DNA from 2 places in the Paenibacillus sp. DCT19 genome. Region 1 is predicted to be linked to the other one. Evidence: riboswitches for the same ligand, from Rfam matches in the RefSeq annotation. Region 1 holds a riboswitch; the other holds the start of a gene.
The links. Region 1 has a riboswitch for FMN ahead of DMB88_RS15650 (DMT family transporter). Riboswitches for the same ligand answer to the same signal wherever they lie in the genome.
Positions count from the first base shown of each region.

Region 2: linked by a shared signal. The riboswitch ahead of ribD (bifunctional diaminohydroxyphosphoribosylaminopyrimidine deaminase/5-amino-6-(5-phosphoribosylamino)uracil reductase RibD) and the one ahead of DMB88_RS15650 (DMT family transporter) in region 1 are both predicted to bind FMN.

Region 1 covers NZ_CP029639.1:3,425,910-3,435,540, reverse strand. The annotation lists gene DMB88_RS15680 (hypothetical protein) at 1-930, opposite strand, end outside; gene DMB88_RS15675 (branched-chain amino acid transporter BcaP) at 1,284-2,684, opposite strand; gene DMB88_RS15670 (amidohydrolase family protein) at 3,178-4,545, opposite strand; gene DMB88_RS15665 (hypothetical protein) at 4,874-5,062, opposite strand; gene DMB88_RS15660 (hypothetical protein) at 5,059-5,655, opposite strand; gene DMB88_RS15655 (DinB family protein) at 5,902-6,396, shown strand; FMN riboswitch at 6,481-6,625, shown strand; gene DMB88_RS15650 (DMT family transporter) at 6,772-7,752, shown strand; partial or broken gene DMB88_RS15645 (amidase) at 7,922-9,417, shown strand; gene DMB88_RS15640 (DUF1989 domain-containing protein) at 9,489-9,631, shown strand, end outside.
Region 2 covers NZ_CP029639.1:4,164,203-4,173,833, forward strand. The annotation lists gene scpB (SMC-Scp complex subunit ScpB) at 1-341, opposite strand, end outside; gene DMB88_RS18860 (segregation and condensation protein A) at 310-1,110, opposite strand; gene ribE (6,7-dimethyl-8-ribityllumazine synthase) at 1,213-1,680, opposite strand; partial or broken gene DMB88_RS18870 (bifunctional 3,4-dihydroxy-2-butanone-4-phosphate synthase/GTP cyclohydrolase II) at 1,771-3,002, opposite strand; gene ribE (riboflavin synthase) at 3,071-3,739, opposite strand; gene ribD (bifunctional diaminohydroxyphosphoribosylaminopyrimidine deaminase/5-amino-6-(5-phosphoribosylamino)uracil reductase RibD) at 3,794-4,897, opposite strand; FMN riboswitch at 5,307-5,468, opposite strand; gene DMB88_RS18885 (peptidylprolyl isomerase) at 5,638-6,069, opposite strand; partial or broken gene lysA (diaminopimelate decarboxylase) at 6,378-7,708, opposite strand; gene DMB88_RS18895 (spore germination protein) at 7,810-9,477, opposite strand; gene DMB88_RS18900 (stage V sporulation protein AB) at 9,504-9,631, opposite strand, start outside.

The sequences.
Region 1 (9,631 bases):
CGTTTCTCCCGAACCAGCAATATGAATTTGCGGCCATTCTTTGTTCGTGCAAGCCGGCCAGTTTGCAAGCTCATTAGCAGGAATAATGCTTAAACGTGTTGTTTCGGCAGCAATACGGTATATTCCCGTACATACAGGCTCTTCTCCGAGCTTGTCCATCGGCAATTTAGCCTGTTCAGCCCCATTAGGCGCTGCATAGATGGAATAACACCAAGGCGAAATGCCCCATGCAGTGGCCATCAATCCTTCATTTAATAGCTGAGAAGACAGAACACCTTCATTAAAACGTTCAACTAAATTGTGGTTTCCCACGCCAAGCAACTCCTCTACACGCGCAACCATGCGGGGCAGATCCGCAAGTATAAAGCCAGCACTACCATAAGAGTCAAATACATGATGTTCTCTCGTCCATACCGGTGCTGATGCAAGTTGCTCTTGCGTAGGTTGCGCTGGGAAAAGTGCGATAACAACCGTTACCACCTGGGCATATTTGACCATAGCCATCTGTTCTGGTTCCAGCGGCACTTCTGCGATTCGCGGTGTTTTCCTATGAATTGATATACGAAGCTCGTACTCTCCTTCAGTGAAATCAGACCATCCTAAGTCTACACTATAGTCTATACCTTCAATGGAACCTATGGAAAGCTTCGTTTCTGAATTTAAGTTCACTGTATATTGTACAAAGCTCAGTTCTTGCCCATATATAATGGAAGCATCTTGCCTTACGATAGGAGCATCAAGTTGCTGAGCAATAACTGAGACTTTACGTCCGTCCTTCAAGCAGCGTTGTGGATCAAGGTCGAACTCTAAATGCTCAGTTTCAGTTTCCTGTCTAATGATCAACTTCGCCTCTGTAAGTACAGCAGAGTCTGTTAATGCAAACCCAAAATTCGAATTCATATGTTGATTCGTATGTAAATGTGTATTCATGATACATCCCCTCTCCTCTGTCTGATGGCATGTCACAACCCCAAATATATGTCATATTGGAACAACCCGCAACCCCAAGACAATGATATGAGTCTACATGCACCTTAATACATACCCATGAAACAGGTCTTAGGAACCGCTATTCTAATAAAGGTTGTTCAAAAAGTCCGCTTTTGATTACGAAGGATGCGCGAGTGGCATCTCAGCATCGAATATGGGATTCAGCCGAAATAAGTGGATAACCCGCGAAATTGAAATAAAAAAACCTCCTGTCTTCTTCGCATAAGCGAAAGATCAGGAGGTATGACCTATTTTGTTTCCACATGATCTAATGATCGAGATTACTGTTCGGTTTATTTTGAATTCAAATGACTGTGATGGCGGCCATATAAGAAATAAATCACCAGACCAATCAGTAACCAGATGAAGAATGTAATCCACGTGAGCATCGCAAGTCGAGTCATGAGATACACACAGCCGATGGCGCTGAGGATCGGAATCCATGGAACGAATGGGACGCGGAAGCCACGTTTGAGATCAGGATTGTTTTTACGGAGCACAATAATCCCCAGACTGACCACCGCAAATGCAAACAATGTCCCGATATTGGTCAATTCCGCGAGATGTCCGAGGGAGATAAATCCAGAAAATAACGCTACAATAATCCCCGCAACCCAGCTCCCTACGGCAGGAGTTTGACTCTTGCCACTAACCTTCGAGAATACCGGGGATAACAGCCCGTCCCTTGACATCGAATACAATAATCGCGTCTGACCATACATCATCACCAGCAGTACCGTAGTAATACCCGTAATAGCGCCAAGTGCAACGATCCAAGATAAGCCATGCAAGTTAACGAACTCAAAGGCAAAAGCTACTGGATCACTAACATTCAACATATGGTACGGTACAATTCCCGTCAGAATTAGCGAAACGACGATATATAATACGGTACAGATCGCGAGCGATCCGATAATGCCAATCGGCAAATTTCGCTGAGGCAGCTTAACTTCTTCCGCTGCGGTAGATACAGCATCAAACCCGATATACGCAAAGAATACCGTCGCCGCTCCAGCGGTAACACCCGAAATGCCAAAAGGCAGAAATGGCTGCCAATTATCAGGCTGAACATAGAACACACCTACACCGATGAAGATCAACACAACGATTATTTTGAGGGCAACCATAATCCCATTGGCACGTGCTGCTTCTTTCACTCCTCGGGTTAACAAAAAGGTGATAATCAACGTAATGACCGCTGCTGTGATATCAAAATACGTTCCCTTCTCTGGACTAAAGGCACTCGTTAGCTCATGAGGTAAGTGCAATCCAAATCCAGACAATAGACTTTGAAAATAACCAGACCATCCACTAGCCACTGCCGCACTCGCAAAACCATACTCCAGAATCAGATCCCATCCAAGGATCCAAGCAATCACTTCACCAAAGGCAGTATAACTGTAAGTATACGCACTCCCCGAAGCGGGTACACTTGAAGCAAATTCAGAATAACATAGTGCAGCAAAAGCACAGATTAGCCCTGCCAGCAAAAAGGAAAGCACGAGACCCGGTCCTGCGTATTTAGCAGCGGCCACACCTGTGAGTACAAATATACCCGTGCCGATAATAGCACCTACACCAAGGGTCATCAGATCCAGTGGCCCTAACACTCTTTTCAGCGCACTACGTTCTCCCCCACTTACAGCAATTGGTTTTTTGCGAAACAATGAAGATCGTGATTCATTTTTGATCATACATAAATTCCTCTCGTCGTGAAAGTATCACCTGTTCATCTGTTCTATAAAAAAGTGGTTTGTTCTATCTTATCGACCACCTATAAAAAACTAGTCAATTCTACACGTTATCGCGTTGCTTGATTAAAATTTTATTTAGAGAGATGTCATATGTTGTGCGTTTTAAGCGAAAACTATCATGAAATCTTGCCCATGAAAGATAATAAAAATCGATTTAAACGAAAACTGCGTATAATTTATATTATGCGCAGTTTTTGATTCGCTTTTTCGAATCCATAAAGTGTTTAAAATCGTTGTTATATGCATTTATGTGAATAACAGCTTATTTCGTTTGTTTACGCTGTCCTTCCCTCACGATTCCTGTCTGTCTAAAGCTCCTCAAGGCGCAAAAAAAACCGCATGATCCCATGCGGCTCTTGGATTAAGCTTTTTTTCGATGTCCTTCATCTACGCTCTTTATTTTATTTTCGATTCAATTAATAATACCCCAAGATTATGAAAAGATGATCCGTTCTGCATCAGTCATCTGATATTGTGATAGAAGATAGCTGGTACTCTCCAACGCTTGACGACGAACTGCATTTAGATCCACATGCAACAACTTACCTTCTCTCTTCACCGGTTGACCTGCCACAAATACAGTATCAACGTTGGATGGATTGGCGAATTGCACAATAGCTCCAATTGGATCATGAACCGGAAACAGATTCAGATCCGTAGCACGAATCATAATCAGGTCGGCCTCTTTGCCCGGTGTCAGTGTACCAATCTTATGCCCCAGTCCCAACGCTTGCGCGCCAGCCGATGTGGCGAATCTTAACACCTGACTCGACTGCAGATTCAGCTCTCCAGGCATTTCTCCCTGCTGCAGCAATTGTTCATTCGCTCTTGACCGCTCTGCCTGCAGGGCAAACTTCATCTGGGAAAACATATCGCCACCCGTAGATGTTACCACATCCACACCGAGTGTTGGTGTGCCTCCATTCTCCAGAAAATATCCAGTCGCCGGATATCCGTGCCCCATCATCATTTCTACCTCAGGTGTAACAGAAAGTGATGCACCTTGATCAGCAAGCATTTTGTACTCATCAATTCCCATCGTATTGCCATGAACCACATTGATTCGCGGACTCAATAGACCAGCCTCATGTAACTTTGTTACCGAACGATCCACACTTCCCCAAGTCCCGAATCCTACATGCATGGAACATATGGCGTCTAATTCCTCTGCAAGATGAATCTCTTTGACCGTTGTATCCCAGTGACTGAATTCCGGACCTCGAATGGCAAGACCGTACGTCAGCAATTGATCCTTTGATGAGAAGTATTGCTGCTTCACTCTACGTACATCGTTGGAGTATGTAAGGAGACTATCTCTATTCCAGTAATTCGTTTCTCCAGGAACACCCTGCGCAAACACCGCACGAATTCCAGCATCCTGAAGCCCGCGAATCAATTCATCTGTGTGCTCTGAAGAGTATGGCATGCTCCAATCCAATACCGTTGTCACTCCAGCATTAAGCGCTTCCAAAGATCCTAACAAATTCGCGATGTAGCTGTCTTGAGGCCGAAGCTTGCTTCCCATTGCTCCATAATAGAGATTCTGCAAATACACAGGAAGCGACCAATTCGTTCCTGTTGTCTTAACCAGGGACTCCCACACATGACGATGGGTATCTACCAGCCCTGGGAGCACAATCATATCGGATGCATCGATAACCTCTGCTTCGGCGCACTCCAGATCAGGCTTGATAGCTATTATTAAAGAATCCTCAATCAAGACGTCTGCCCTTTTGTACTGACCAACCGAGGCATCCATTGATACGACACAACCATTTTTCAGCAAATAACTTTTCCCCATTAGACACATCTCCAATCATAGTTTTAGTTGGATATGACTTGTATGACGGTATGAATCAGCGCTGAACGATGATGATTTAATACTTATTTTTATAAAGTATATATGTATTATATAGTTAATTCTTCAAGTTTGCAAATTTTGGAATTAAAAAAACCTCGAATAGCACGTAGCTATACAAGGTTTTATACATTTTTTGGTCACTTGTTGTCTATCACTAGCACATACTCACTCGGCTTCTCATCAAACCCATCCAAAAAACCATAACCTCCCACAGTCAGAACACTTCATAGATATTTTCATTTCTTGATATAATTCCTCTGCTTCAACCCTACTCTTTCCACCAGATTAATTGAAGCATTGAATTACCTCCTTCATGAACCTTCACTTCGCGCTCTCCTGGAACTGCCGGACGCTCCTCAACAACGACAGGAAAAGGTGAACCAAGGAGATTCATGCCTATTAACAATACAAAGCTGATCACAATTATCCCAATCGTCGTAACAATAACTCTTTTCAATCGGCTCTCTCCTCATTCATGTATCTTACTTCATCGCCAAATATCTTGTCTGCAACGATATTTCCATCTTGATCAAAAGCTCTTATTGTCCAGTTCTCCTCGGTATACTCATCTAATACAAACAGTGCATACTGATCGTCAATCTCTTCAAGTTGGTAGTCATTCGGATGAGCTTTCACTTCTTCAAGGGAGAGCTCGTAAGATTGCGAAGACGAAACATCCTTCAGATGATTACCGACCGCTATGTATTCGATGTTGGATTCCCTGGGTGTTACTACCCCAACTATAAAGCGATTAGGATCACCTAGACTAGTAGCCTCAAACGGCTTGCCTTCCTCGACCGTACGACCATATGAGCTTCCATCAAAACGATGTAAGAAACCGAACTTCTTTTCAAGTTTGGCTATGCCAAAACTCTGGTCTTGATGATCTACAAACAATACCACTTGGCCGTAACCATGAATTTCTTTGGATTTTACAATCTGACCATCATGGGGCAATGCGTTGATTTCATTCACATGTAACCCTTGCATCGCGCCAAATCCTAATATAACAAGCAAACATAGACCAACTATAATTAAACTTTTTCGCAAAATGTCCCTCCGTCCCTCCTAATATTAACATAAATATACATCAGATGATTATAGACTGTTACCACTGTAGCTCTGTAATCCATAATGAAGGATGTATCATCACAAGATCGCGTAGTTATGGTATATTTATCCTTATATTTCCTATGCTGAATGAAAGTGTCATCTAAGTTGCAGGTCATCTATTTTGTCGTGCTGATGATCAACTTATTTCACTTAGCAAACCACGATAACGAGGAGGAACAACGAATGACTGTATCTGCAATCGACATCTTATTAACGCAAAAAGACAGCATATGGGATCAATGTAGTTGGATTGTACCTGTAGCCAAGGCACTGGAGGGGCTCACCGCTGAACAAGCTGCCTGGGTTCCGTCTTCAGGTGGACTGAGCATCTGGCAGCTGGTAAACCATATGCACTATTACAACCTTCGCATCTCGCAACGTATACAGGGCATTACCTCCGTTCCAGCCGCAGCAAGTAATGTCGCGACATTTGGTGATTCGGGAGATGCATCAGACGAGCAAGGATGGAATGACTTAGTGAAGAGCGTTACAGCACTTGCTGAACAATTACGAACCCAACTTGCAGCCTTGCAACAATCTCATCTAGATGCACAATACATGGATACCGAGGACACTTGGGGACTTGCCCTTAGCCGATGGATCATACATGATGCATATCATTCTGGACAGATTGTTCTTCTTCGCAGACAGCAAGGAAGCTGGAATATCATCTTCTGAAAAAAACACTTGAACTGCTAGCGCTTACAAGATTAAGATGAAATCATTGATGTTACAACTTGTTCAACATACTAAACAATTGAATAGGATCTTCGGGTAGGGTGCAATTCCCAACCGGCGGTGATGTTCTTCGGAACCAGCCCGCGACTCGCTGACTGATATAGGTATCAGCGACTGACTTGGTGAGACTCCAAGGCCGACGGTACAGTCCGGATGAGAGAAGATCAACACATGTCATGCCGTTATACGGGAAGTCTTCTTCCCTAACGACATATGCATGGATGAGCCCCCGTTTATTTGGTGATTCACCAGAACGGGGGCTTTTGTCGATTTTGCCAACTGAAGATTCCGTGTTCTGACGAAGGAGTCCTGAATATGGAAAAGAATCAAACTGCCTCAACGATCTATCGGAAAGAACGAAGCAACACTGGATTTTGGCTTGTTGTGATTGGCGCTGCATTGTGGGGCGTAGATCCCTTGTTCCGAATTATTTTGCTTCAGACCATGACCTCGACTCAAATTGTACTTATTGAGCACATCATTGTCAGTCTAGTCGCCATTCCTGTCTTATGGAAATTCCGTGCAGACTTGAAAAATCTACGTGCTAGACACTGGATTGCTGTAATCTTCATTTCCTGGGGTGGATCAGCACTCGCAACGGTGTTGTTCACAATGGCGCTAACCAACAATGATCCCAATACCGTTCTCTTGTTGCAAAAAATGCAGCCATTGTTCGCTATTGTACTGGCTAAGCTACTTCTCAAAGAAACGCTGCCGCGTCGCTTTGGGGGACTATTCTTCATTGCACTTGCAGGAACTTATTTGCTCACGTTTGGATTCACACTCCCTCTTGGAAACTGGAATACCTGGGTTCATGCAGGGAGCCTTTTATCCTTGGGAGCTGCTGCTCTATGGGGCGGATCTACGGTAATGGGTCGATTGATGCTAGGTCAAGCAAGATATGAGACAGTCACTTCTCTGCGGTTCGTAGTTGCTCTGCCCCTGCTCTTCTTGATGACATGGCATGAAGGAGCCGCATGGACATTGCCTTCCGGAACAGGCGAACAAGCGGCTGTAGTGCTAAATATATTGGGTCAAGCTTTATTGCCTGGACTTCTGAGCCTGTTGTTATACTATAAAGGCTTGTCCTCTACAAAAGCCTCTGTGGCTACACTGGCAGAACTTAGCTTCCCAATGGCGGGTGTACTCGTTAACTGGATCGCTTTCCGTACGTTGATTACATGGGAACAGCTCGTTGGTTTTATCCTAATATGGATTGCACTCTTTGCCATTTCCAAACAGCAGGAGCGCTCATCAAGCGTTACTGATGCAGCCCCTAAGCTTCGTACAGAGTAATTCCTTACGCAGGATGCATCCCTAACATATACGTTAACTTCTCAAACGATATTATAAAAAAAGCACTGTCTATCCCAATGGATGAACAGTGCTTTTGTCTTTTCTGCAATCCGATGGTACGATGACATATGGAACACTGGATACCCACCTTAGAAAGGAACGATGCTTAATGTCTTCATTTTCATATACATCCTATGATGCTATTGGTTTAGCAGAGCTTGTACGCTCCCGTGAAGTATCACCGATCGAACTGCTCGAAGCAGCATATGCACGACTTGAAGAAGTGAACCCACAGCTTAATGCGGTAATTCGTACATATGAAGCACAAGCCCGTCAGGAAGCAAGCATGATTCGCCCAGGAGAACAACCATTTGCTGGTGTTCCCTTGCTACTTAAGGACATTTCTCAATCCCTAGAGGGTCAAATCTTAACTTCAGGCTCCCGTCTTCTGAAGGAGCACCGGGCGTTACGAAGTTCTAACTTTGTCTCTCGGCTGCGTGAAGCTGGTTTTATTATTATCGGACATACGAACACCCCAGAGTTTGGTCTGAAAAATATTACTGAGCCCCGTCTGCATGGACCTACACGCAATCCATGGAATACGAATCACTCTCCTGGTGGCTCAAGCGGAGGTGCCGCAGCCGCAGTAGCATCTGGAATTGTACCTCTTGCTGGTGCCAGTGACGGAGGAGGTTCAATCCGCATCCCTGCTTCCTTCAGCGGATTGTTCGGTCTGAAGCCGACCAGAGGACGTACTCCAGTAGGACCTGGTGTTGGTCGTCAATGGCAGGGAGCTTCTATTGATTTTGCATTATCCCGCACGGTTCGAGACAGCGCTGCGTTGCTGGATACGTTGCAAGTCATTCAACCTGAAGCTGCCTTCCATGCCCTCTTTTCCCGGGCAGCTACTTGGCAGACCTCAATTATCCTCATCAACGCAAATTAAAAATTGCATATACCACTGATTCTCCAGTAGGCACTCCTGTAAGTGAGGAAGCGAAACAAGCCGTGTATAAGGTCGTTCGTTGGTTAGAAGAGCAAGGCCATGAGGTTGAAGAGAAATTAAGCCCAGTCAATGGTGTACGGTTAATGGAAAACTATTACATGATGAATAGCGGCGAAATGGCCGCGATGATCGCTTCTATGGAGCATGCTATGGGTAGAGAGCTAACTGCAGATGATATGGAGATTGAGTCTTGGGTTCTAGCTGAAGCAGGCAAAAAGGTATCTGCTGCTGAGTTTGTTCATAGTTTGGCTGAATGGGACGTTGCTGCGGCGCAAATGTCTACCCTCTTCACCCGTTATGACTTCTATGTTACGCCAGTCAATGCGTATCCTGCACCTCAGATCGGAGAGCTCACACCTCATGCCGAGCAGATCCAACATTTAATGCGTGTTAGCGAACTAGACAAGCTAGAACAGCAGCATATGATCTATAAAATGTTTGAACCTAGCCTCACATACACCCCTTATACGCAGCTTGCCAATTTAACCGGTCAGCCTGCGATGAGTGTGCCTGTTCATATGACGCCTGAAGGTTTGCCGATGGGTGTTCAGGTGATGGCAACCAAAGGACGTGAGGACTGGCTGTTACATCTTGCTGGACAGCTTGAAGCATCCGAGCTCTGGATTGGCATGAAGGGTAACCCATTATTTCCTTCCTAATTGCGTTTGTGCATGAAAGCGAAGTATGCTCCGCATACTGTAGTCAAAAGTATGCGGAGGTCAGTTTACGAATGAATCCAACCAAACAAGAGAACCCAGCTTATCCGGTTACAATTCCTGCAAAAACAGGCTATGCACTTATGGTTCGTAAGGGAGCATTAATTCGGATAACCGACCTCAAAGGACAACAGGTCGTTGACTTTGTAGCTTATGA
Region 2 (9,631 bases), 740 kb from region 1:
ATCTCTTCAATCTCCACCCGAGTAATCGGCTGACGATATGCCACGATCGCAAGCGTCTCCAGGGCTGCCTGAGATAACGAAGTACGCGCTGGAGAATAGGCAAGCTTCTCAAAATAAGAGGCATGTTCCGGCAATGTACCGAGCTGCACTACACCTGCCAGTTTGAGAATCTGAACCCCTCTTCCCTGATTTGCAAAATCAGCGACCATTTCCTCCACCGCATCAGACACCCGTTCCGGTTGTTGATCTACAATTTCGGCAATTTGTTTGATACTCAGACCTTCTTCTCCGGACAAAAACAGCAGGCCTTCAATAATCGACTTCAATTTCGGAAAATCCATGATTCCTTGCTTCCCCTCTCCACTCCATAACAATATCCTCAAACATCCGTTCCTGATAACAGACGATCTGCTTCATCTTCATAAGCTCCAAGATCGCAAGAAAGGTAACGACGATTTCATGCCGATAGATCTGATCATCTAACAGCTTCGAAAACAACAACTTACCTCCTGGCCCTACACGCTCCAGAGCACCCACAACATCACGAATACGATCCTTAACCGATATTTCATCGCGTTGAATACGAGCAACAGTCGTTCTCTTCTCAGCCTTACGTAACGCCTTCTGAAAAGCAGCGATGAGATCCGAGGTATGAAGACCCTGTACCGGATTCGATTGTGTCTCCACAGGCATATAAGGTCTAAGATCTTCAGGCTCCTTGGAGAAAATGAGGCTGCGCTCCCACTCTCGCTCATGCAAATGTCGTGCAATTCCTTTGTACTTGCGATATTCAATCAGACGTGCAATCAGTTCAGCACGTGGATCATAATCTTCATCTTCGATATAATCATAATCCTCAAAATCCTCAATTACCGGTGGCTTGGGCAGTAATAGCTTGCTTTTGATTGACAAAAGTGTTGCAGCCATTACGAGAAATTCACTTGTAATATCAAGCTCCAATTCTTGCATCGAATGCAGATACGCCATATATTGATCGGTAATATCGCTGATGGGAATATCCTGGATTTGAATCTCTGCCTTGTCGATCAAGTGAAGCAGCAGATCCAAAGGCCCTTCAAAAGTCTCCAGTTTGTATGTAACTACCGTCACTAGACGAATCCTCCCGCCAGAAAAATACAAAACCCTGCTAAGCCGCCGAATTCGGTCTCCCGTTTTCGTCTGCGCAGAGCAGGGCACTACATTAAATAAGCACTATTTTAGCTGTTTCGTCAAGTTCGCCATTTCAATTGCTGCCGTAGCCGCATCCCAACCTTTGTTGCCCGCCTTCGTTCCAGCGCGTTCAATAGCTTGCTCAATGTTCTCTGTAGTAACGAGACCAAAGATCGTTGGCACGCCTGTTTTGAGGTTAATTGCTGCAACACCTTTTGCCATTTCATTACATACATAATCGTAATGAGTTGTTGATCCACGAATGACTGTTCCTAAAGTGATAACCGCATCATACTTGCCACTCTCGGCCATTTTTTGTGCAATAAGCGGGATTTCAAAGGCTCCTGGAACCCACGCCACATCTACTTCATTGTCTTGCACGCCATGGCGTTTGAAAGCATCAAGTGCACCGCTAAGCAATTTACTCGTAATAAATTCGTTGAAACGTCCTACCACTACTCCATATTTTAATCCTTCTGACACTAAATGTCCTTCAAAAAAGTTTGGCATTATTAGTCAACTCCTATAATTAGTATGAGATATAACCGAGATAACTTATTAATTTTTTCTTCCACAAATTACATATGAATCGAAGTTCAATTATTTTTCATTTTGCTCGATATCGTCAAACTTCAGCATGTGTCCCAGCTTCGCTTGTTTCGTATGCAGGTACAGCGTATTATCCTCATTTTCTTGCATCTGAATCGGTACCCGTTCAACCACTTCTAGGCCGTATCCTTCTAAGCCTTTGATCTTGCGTGGATTATTGGTCAACAATCGAATCTGGCGAACCCCAAGGTCTTTGAGGATCTGAGCTCCTATTCCATAATCACGAAGATCCGCAGCGAACCCAAGCTTCAGGTTGGCATCGACTGTGTCTAACCCTTCTTCTTGCAACTTATAGGCTTTGAGCTTATTAATTAGTCCAATGCCTCGACCTTCCTGCCTCATATAGAGTAGAATGCCATTGCCCTCTTCATCAATCTGTCTGAGCGCCGCATCGAATTGAGGCCCACAGTCACAGCGATGAGAGTGGAATACATCCCCTGTAAGGCATTCGGAGTGTACGCGTACCAATACAGGCTTGGAACCGTCAATCTCCCCTTAACAAGGGCTACATGTTCCTTATTATCCACCGCATTGGTGTATGCAACTGCCTGGAATTCACCAAAATCCGTCGGCATCCGCACAGCCACCTCGCGCTGTACCAGCTGTTCCTTCTCATTCCGGTACCGAATCATGTCCTGAATGCTGATTAGCTTCAGATCATGTTTACGCGCGATTTCCTGTAGATCAGGCAATCTCGCCATCGTACCATCTTCCTTAATTACCTCACAGATCACGCCTGCAGGGTATGAACCACACATGATTGCCAGATCAACCGCAGCTTCCGTGTGTCCAGCACGACGCAGTACCCCGCCTTCTTTGGCGATGAGCGGGAACATGTGACCCGGTTTGCGGAAATCCGTACTTTTCGCATCAGGATCTATTAAGCCTTTCACCGTAACGGAACGTTCAAACGCAGAAATGCCGGTTGTTGTATCTTTGTGATCAACTGACACGGTGAATGCCGTTCCATGAAAGTCCGTGTTTTGCTGAACCATTGGTTTGAGGTTAAGTTCGTCCGCACGTTGTTGTGTAATCGGTACGCAGACCAGACCTCTACCCTCGGTGATCATGAAATTAATGACTTCAGGCGTAGCTTTATCTGCCAAAGCGATGAAATCACCTTCATTTTCCCGGTCTTCATCATCCACAACGATTACGGGTTTCCCTCGCATCAGATCATAGATGGCTTCCTCGATTGGATCGAGAATGGATTGCTCTGTCATACGTCTCCCTCCAATTCTTTTATCTGTCTTCTCCGTTCTCGTGTAAAAAGATTATTCATACCTATATTTTACGCAAAGCCGTGATTAGCTAGAAACTCTTCACTTAACCTTTTAGGTTTTGTTTCTGTCGAGCTGGAGTGACCCCTTCCATATTGAAGCAAATGATCTACATATTTACCCAAGATGTCACATTCAATATTGATGGTATCTCCAGTTTTCTTAAAATTCAGCACAGTCTCTCCGATTGTGTGAGGAATAATGGAGACCGTGAATGATCCAGAAGAGGTGTTCACAACGGTAAGACTAATGCCGTCCAAGGTAACAGAACCTTTTGGAATCAAGTATCTGAAGAGATCGTTATCATCCGGTTTAATTTCGAAAACAACCGCATTCTGATCACGTGTAATACTGCCGATTACACCCGTGCCATCCACATGCCCTTGCACAATATGTCCACCAAACCGGCCACCAGATAACATGGCTCGCTCTAGGTTCACTTTGCTTCCAGATTGCAGATGGTTCAAGTTTGTATGTCGATACGTTTCCGGCATTACGTCAGCGGTAAAACCATCGCCTTCGAGCGTTGTTGCCGTTAGACATACTCCATTTACTGAAACGCTATCGCCAATTTTCATATCATCCATGATGGCGGAAGCTCCGATGTTCAGCACCAATGCTTCGCCTTTTCGACCAATGCGTCGAATGTGACCGACTTCTTCTACTAAACCGGTAAACATGCTACCGCCTCCTTTTTGTACAACTTCTTAGCACTCACGCTTAATCGATCTCCCTTACTCTGGCCAGACCGGAATACCGCCAATGCTAATATTATCTCCAACTTGCTCGATTTCGAGTTGATTCAATTGAATCGCCTGACTCATACGCTCAACTCCTTCAAACCGGAAACTTCCCGGCGTATCATAACCACCCACGATTTTGGGAGCGATGAACATGAGCATACGATCCACGAGTCTAGCCTCTAGCATGGCGCCGTTCAACGTACCTCCACCTTCGAGCAAAATAGATCCAATCTCACGTTCACCCAGCTTGCTGAGAGCATTGAGCAGATCAACTCGTGGCCCTGGTCCACAGCGGATAACCTCTACACCATATGCCTCAAGACGCTCAGCCGCTTCCGGGCTCGCTTCGTCTGTTGTCAGTACCCAGGTTGGTGCAATGCCATCCTTGACCATTTTCGAGCCTACAGGCAGGCGTAGCTTGGAATCCACTACGATTCGCACCGGATGGATGCCCTCCACTTGCAATCGAGTCGTCAATTCAGGATTGTCCGCAATGACCGTCTCAACACCAACCATAATTCCTTGGTGACGATGACGAAGGGCATGCACAATCTCGCGAGCAGGCTCATTAGAAATCCATTTACTATCTCCACTGCGAGTAGCAATCTTGCCATCTAACGTTGAAGCCGTTTTGAGGGTCACAAACGGTAAACCTGTGGTGATGTACTTAATGAATTTTTCGTTAAGGCGTCTTCCACGTTCGCGTAATATGCCAACCTCAACTTCAATTCCTTGTTGTCGAAGCATGCTGATTCCTCTGCCCGATACTTGGGGATTAGGGTCTTCACAACACACCACTACGCGCTTAACCTTTTCATGGATCAGACGCTCGCTACATGGAGGTGTTTTGCCATAGTGGCTACAAGGCTCCAGAGTAACATATACCGTACTTCCTTCGGCATCACTGCCCGCCATGTTTAATGCGTGTACCTCGGCATGACCAGTACCACGTTTCAGATGTGATCCCAGCCCCACTACACGGCCTTCTTTAACCACAACACAACCTACAACGGGATTAATACCAGTCTGTCCCTGTGCCCGTTCTGCCATATCCAATGCGAGTCCCATATAAAATTCATCATTGATCATTTCCAAGTCCGTCACCCCACGGTCTAATCTATTTTGTTAATATCCTCTCCTACTGGAGAAAATGCTGTGCATCCTCATCATAAAATCTTTTCAAATTTCACTATGGAATATTTAAGAATTCTGTTATGAAAATAAAAAAATCCCCGTCGAACATTCCGTTCGATGGGGAGAAGAGAGACAAAGCGTCGTCGCAAGACAGCATTGATACATTGGTCATCTAGCGCACAGAATCACTACCTTGATTCGATCCAGGTAAGTGAAAACAAACACATACCCTAATGAAATTCATTCTAGGTAAAGCGCTTCTAAGACATAACCTATGTATGGAGCGAATGGGAATACCCGTTATCTCCATGTACAGCTGTATAACCCAACTGTACACCAATACATCTGCAAATGCAGCCAGAAGCTGCACTCTCTCCTTCTCCCATCCAGACTATACTGTCGGTTCTGGAATTGCACCAGATCAGCCATCTGCATCAGCAGACAGGTCACGGACTTTGCACATCCCCATAATTGATTACATGAACATGTGCATCACCGCCGGTAGGGAATCTCACCCTCCCCGAAGGATTGTTGCGTTATTAATTGGATGTTAGCACTTTAACGTCAAAAAATCAATTGTTTTTTGTTCCTTTTTGTCACATACTAACTTTTAATAAGCGAAGAATGCAAAAAAAACCTTTAGTGCTTCTTCAACAGAAGCACCAAAGGTTTCCTGAAAAACATTATTGATTTCGTACGACTTACGCTTCAACAACTTCAACAGTTTCCATTTTGTCGCTTCCTTCGAAAGCGTCAACGAATTCCATACCTTTGGTCACTTTACCAAATACAGTATGTTGTCCATCCAAATGTGGTTGTGGTTGATAGCAGATGTAGAACTGGCTTCCACCTGTGTTACGGCCAGCATGCGCCATAGCCAATGTTCCACGCTCATGTTTGTTCGGGTTAATTTCACAGTTGATTGTGTAGCCAGGACCACCAGTACCATTTCCTGTTGGGCAGCCACCTTGAGCTACGAAGCCAGGGATAACACGGTGGAAAGTCAAACCATTGTAGAAGCCGGAGTTTGCCAGTTTCTCAAAGTTCGCTACTGTGTTTGGAGCTTCTTGATCGAACAGGTCGATCAGAACTTCTCCGCCGTTTGCCATTTTGATTTTCGCTTGTTTCGCCATATGTAAATGACTCCTTTCGTATTGACCATCATTAGTGGTGCTAGAAGCATATGACCCTAGGCCAAGCTTAATAGCACTTTTCATAGTGTACACCGAAATGCGTTCAACCGCAAAATAATCAGCAACTTTTTTCGCACAATACGGCTAAATAAAGGTGATATCTGCCCTGCTCGCCCTTATCTACATGTTGCATTTTTGCTGATATAACATTAAAAAGAAGGCAAAAGAGCAACGCTCCTTTGCCTTCTTCCTAAATAAGTTACTGATTTACGAAGCTACTGTACTGCCGTCCACGCTATCTAATGAGATTAGCGAGTTACTGGCTGTTTAGCGATACGCTCAGGTACCAAGTCATTCTGAATGATGTCCTGATATGTCTCACGACGAACGACTACATCACCTTGACCGTCTTTGACAAATACAACCGCTGGACGACGAATCCGGTTGTAGTTACTCGCCATGGAATAGTTGTATGCCCTGTGCACGCTACGGCAAGCAAGTCACCGCTTTGTACTTTTGGCAATTCCAGATCCCAGATCAACATGTCGCCACTCTCGCAGCATTTACCCGCAACTGAAACGGTCTCTTGAACGGCTTCGTTAGCACGGTTTGCAAGCACCGCCTCATACTTGGACTCATAGAGCGCAGGACGTGGGTTATCCGTCATTCCACCATCTACAGCAACGTATTTACGTACGCCTGGGATGTCTTTGCTCGTACCTACTGTGTATAATGTGGTTCCAGCTTCACCAACGATACTGCGACCTGGCTCAACCCAGATCTCAGGTACATCATAACCGATTGTAGCAAAGTGATTTTTAACCGCATCTGTAATAGCCTTCACGTATTGTGAAACTTCAAGCGGTGTATCTCCATCGATATAACGGATTCCGAATCCTCCGCCAAGGTTAACCACTTTGAATGCAACATTCAGACGCTCATACACACTTGCCGCAAATTCAGCAACACGCTGAACAGCCATCTGGAATCCTTCAACCTCAAAGATTTGGGAACCAATGTGAGAGTGAACGCCGAGCAGAACCAGGTTCGGTTGTTTGGATGCCAGTTCGATTGCTTCGAACGCCGTTCCGTTACCGATATCGAAACCGAATTTCGAATCAGTCTGTCCTGTGGAGATATATTCATGTGTATGCGCCTCAACACCAGGCGTTACGCGCAGCAAGATGTTAACTTTGCGGTTTTTGTCCGCAGCCACAGCTTGTAGCAAGTGAAGTTCATTAAAGTTATCTACTACGAAGCAACCGATCTCTGCATCCAGTGCCATCTCGATTTCTTCAAGCGTTTTGTTGTTGCCGTGGAAGTGAATACGTTCAGCAGGGAATCCTGCTTGCAATGCTGTGAACAACTCACCATCAGATACAACGTCTAGGGAAAGTCCTTCTTCTGCAGCCAGAGCACACATTGCCATTACGCAGAATGCTTTACTTGCATATGCAACCTGGAAGCCCAGACCCGAAGCTCGGAATGCATCCATATATTCTCTGCAACGATCACGCACTAATTGCTCGTCCACCACATACAGCGGTGTGCCAAACTGTTCTTTCAAATCTGTTGCGTCTACTCCACCAATTTCTAGATGTCCTTGTGCATTTATTTTACTTGTACCATGTAAATACATAATCTGCATTCCTCACTTTATATACTGGAATTTAAGCTATTCCAATGATTTTACACCAGTATACCAAATTAGGCACTAAGAAGAATGGATTTTTCAGCAGATCATTTGTGTTTTTTACTTTTTCGTGATTCTCCGTCTGGATCATCAGGCATTTTGGTATTATCACGAGTTTTGTTGAACGATGGACGTTTTTTACTTTCAAGCAATGGCAGTCGGAATAAAAAGTTACCAAGTGCCTTTGCATTAAACGGTATAAACGGCCACAGATAAGATGAATTGTACGAACGATGGATCGTCAGTGCAATAACCAATAGGGTGGTACCCACCACGAACCCGGGTACTTTAAAGATAGCCACCGCAATCAGAAGGAACAGCCGTACCAAGCGGTTGGCTAGTCCAAGCTCATAACTCGGCGTTGCAAACATCCCTATTGCAGCAATGGCCATGTACAGCACGACCTCATTGACGAAATATCCTGTTTTGACAGCGATATCCCCAACGAGAATAGCCGCAATCAAGCCCATCGCTGAAGCAAGTGGTGTAGGCGTATGCACCGCTGCCATCCGTAAGAGATCGACCCCAAGTTCTATCAGCAGAAACTGAAGAATAAGCGGAAGTTTAACATTCTCCTGTGGACCGATAAAATCAAATCCCATCGGTTTGATGGCAGGATCAATAACCATGAGCAGCCACAAAGGAAGTACAAACAGAGAGATTAAAATACCTGCAAACCTTACCCACCGCAGGTAGGTTCCCATGAAGGCCGTTTGCCTATTTTCTTCTGCATGCTCGCATAGATCAAAAAAGGTCGTTGGCAAGATCATCACACTTGGCGAGGTATCTACAAAAATAACGACTCTGCCCTCAAGCAGATGAGATGCTGTAACATCCGGTCTTTCCGAGTATCGCACGAGTGGGAAGGGATTCCACCCTTTGTTGATGATCGCTTCCTCCAACTGCTTATCGGCAGCCGGGATACCATCGATATCGACCCTTTTTATTTTTTCCCGGACAGAATCCACTTGAACCTTGTCGACGATATCATCAATGTACACTACACATACATCCGTTTGAGTTCTGCGACCCACCTGCATTAGCTCGAACTTTAATCCAGGGTCGCGAATCCTCCGCCGAACTAAGGCCACATTGGTCAGAAGCGTCTCTGTAAATCCGTCTCTCGAACCCCTTACTACCCGCTCCAAGGAAGGTTCTTCCGGCGATCGAACCGGGTAACTCCGGGTATCCATAATGAGCACAGAGCGATCTCCTTCAACAAACATCGCACTCATACCCATAAGCACCTTTTTAATTACAGCGCTCATGCTATCTACTTTTTCCACCTGAATATGAGGAATGTAGCATTCAAAGTAAGATTTTAGCGCGTGCTCTGACACTTGATCCGGAGTGAGATAGGTTAATCTTTTTAACACTTCAAGTAAAATCTCGTCTTTGGCAAACCCGGTCAACAGCAGTATTCCAACATGTTTGCCTCCCAAAACCATTTCACGCAGATCCACGTCGAAGGACTCCCCGAGCCCCAAAATTTGTTTCATTGTATTTTTATTGTCACTCATGCGCGGAGAGATTTCATCATTATCCTGCCAGTATTGCACGGATTCTTCAACACTATCAGACATCTCATTTTGTTTTTTCTTCTGATACGCCTTCTCTTCTTCTTCCTTCTGAATCTCATACGGTGTCTTATTCATTAACTCTGCGGGAACACCTTCACCATGCTCCTGTTCACCGTGATCTGATCTCACGTCCATGTCCATCCTCCTTCAAGCATTACTCTCTAACGCTGGTATACAAAAAAATCAAATAACGAACCTGTCATCTTCCCCAGAATCATAGCCAGCAGCAATCCGAATAAATACGGCTTCATTCCTAGCCTTTTGGCAAGTACAGGCAATACGTTTAACA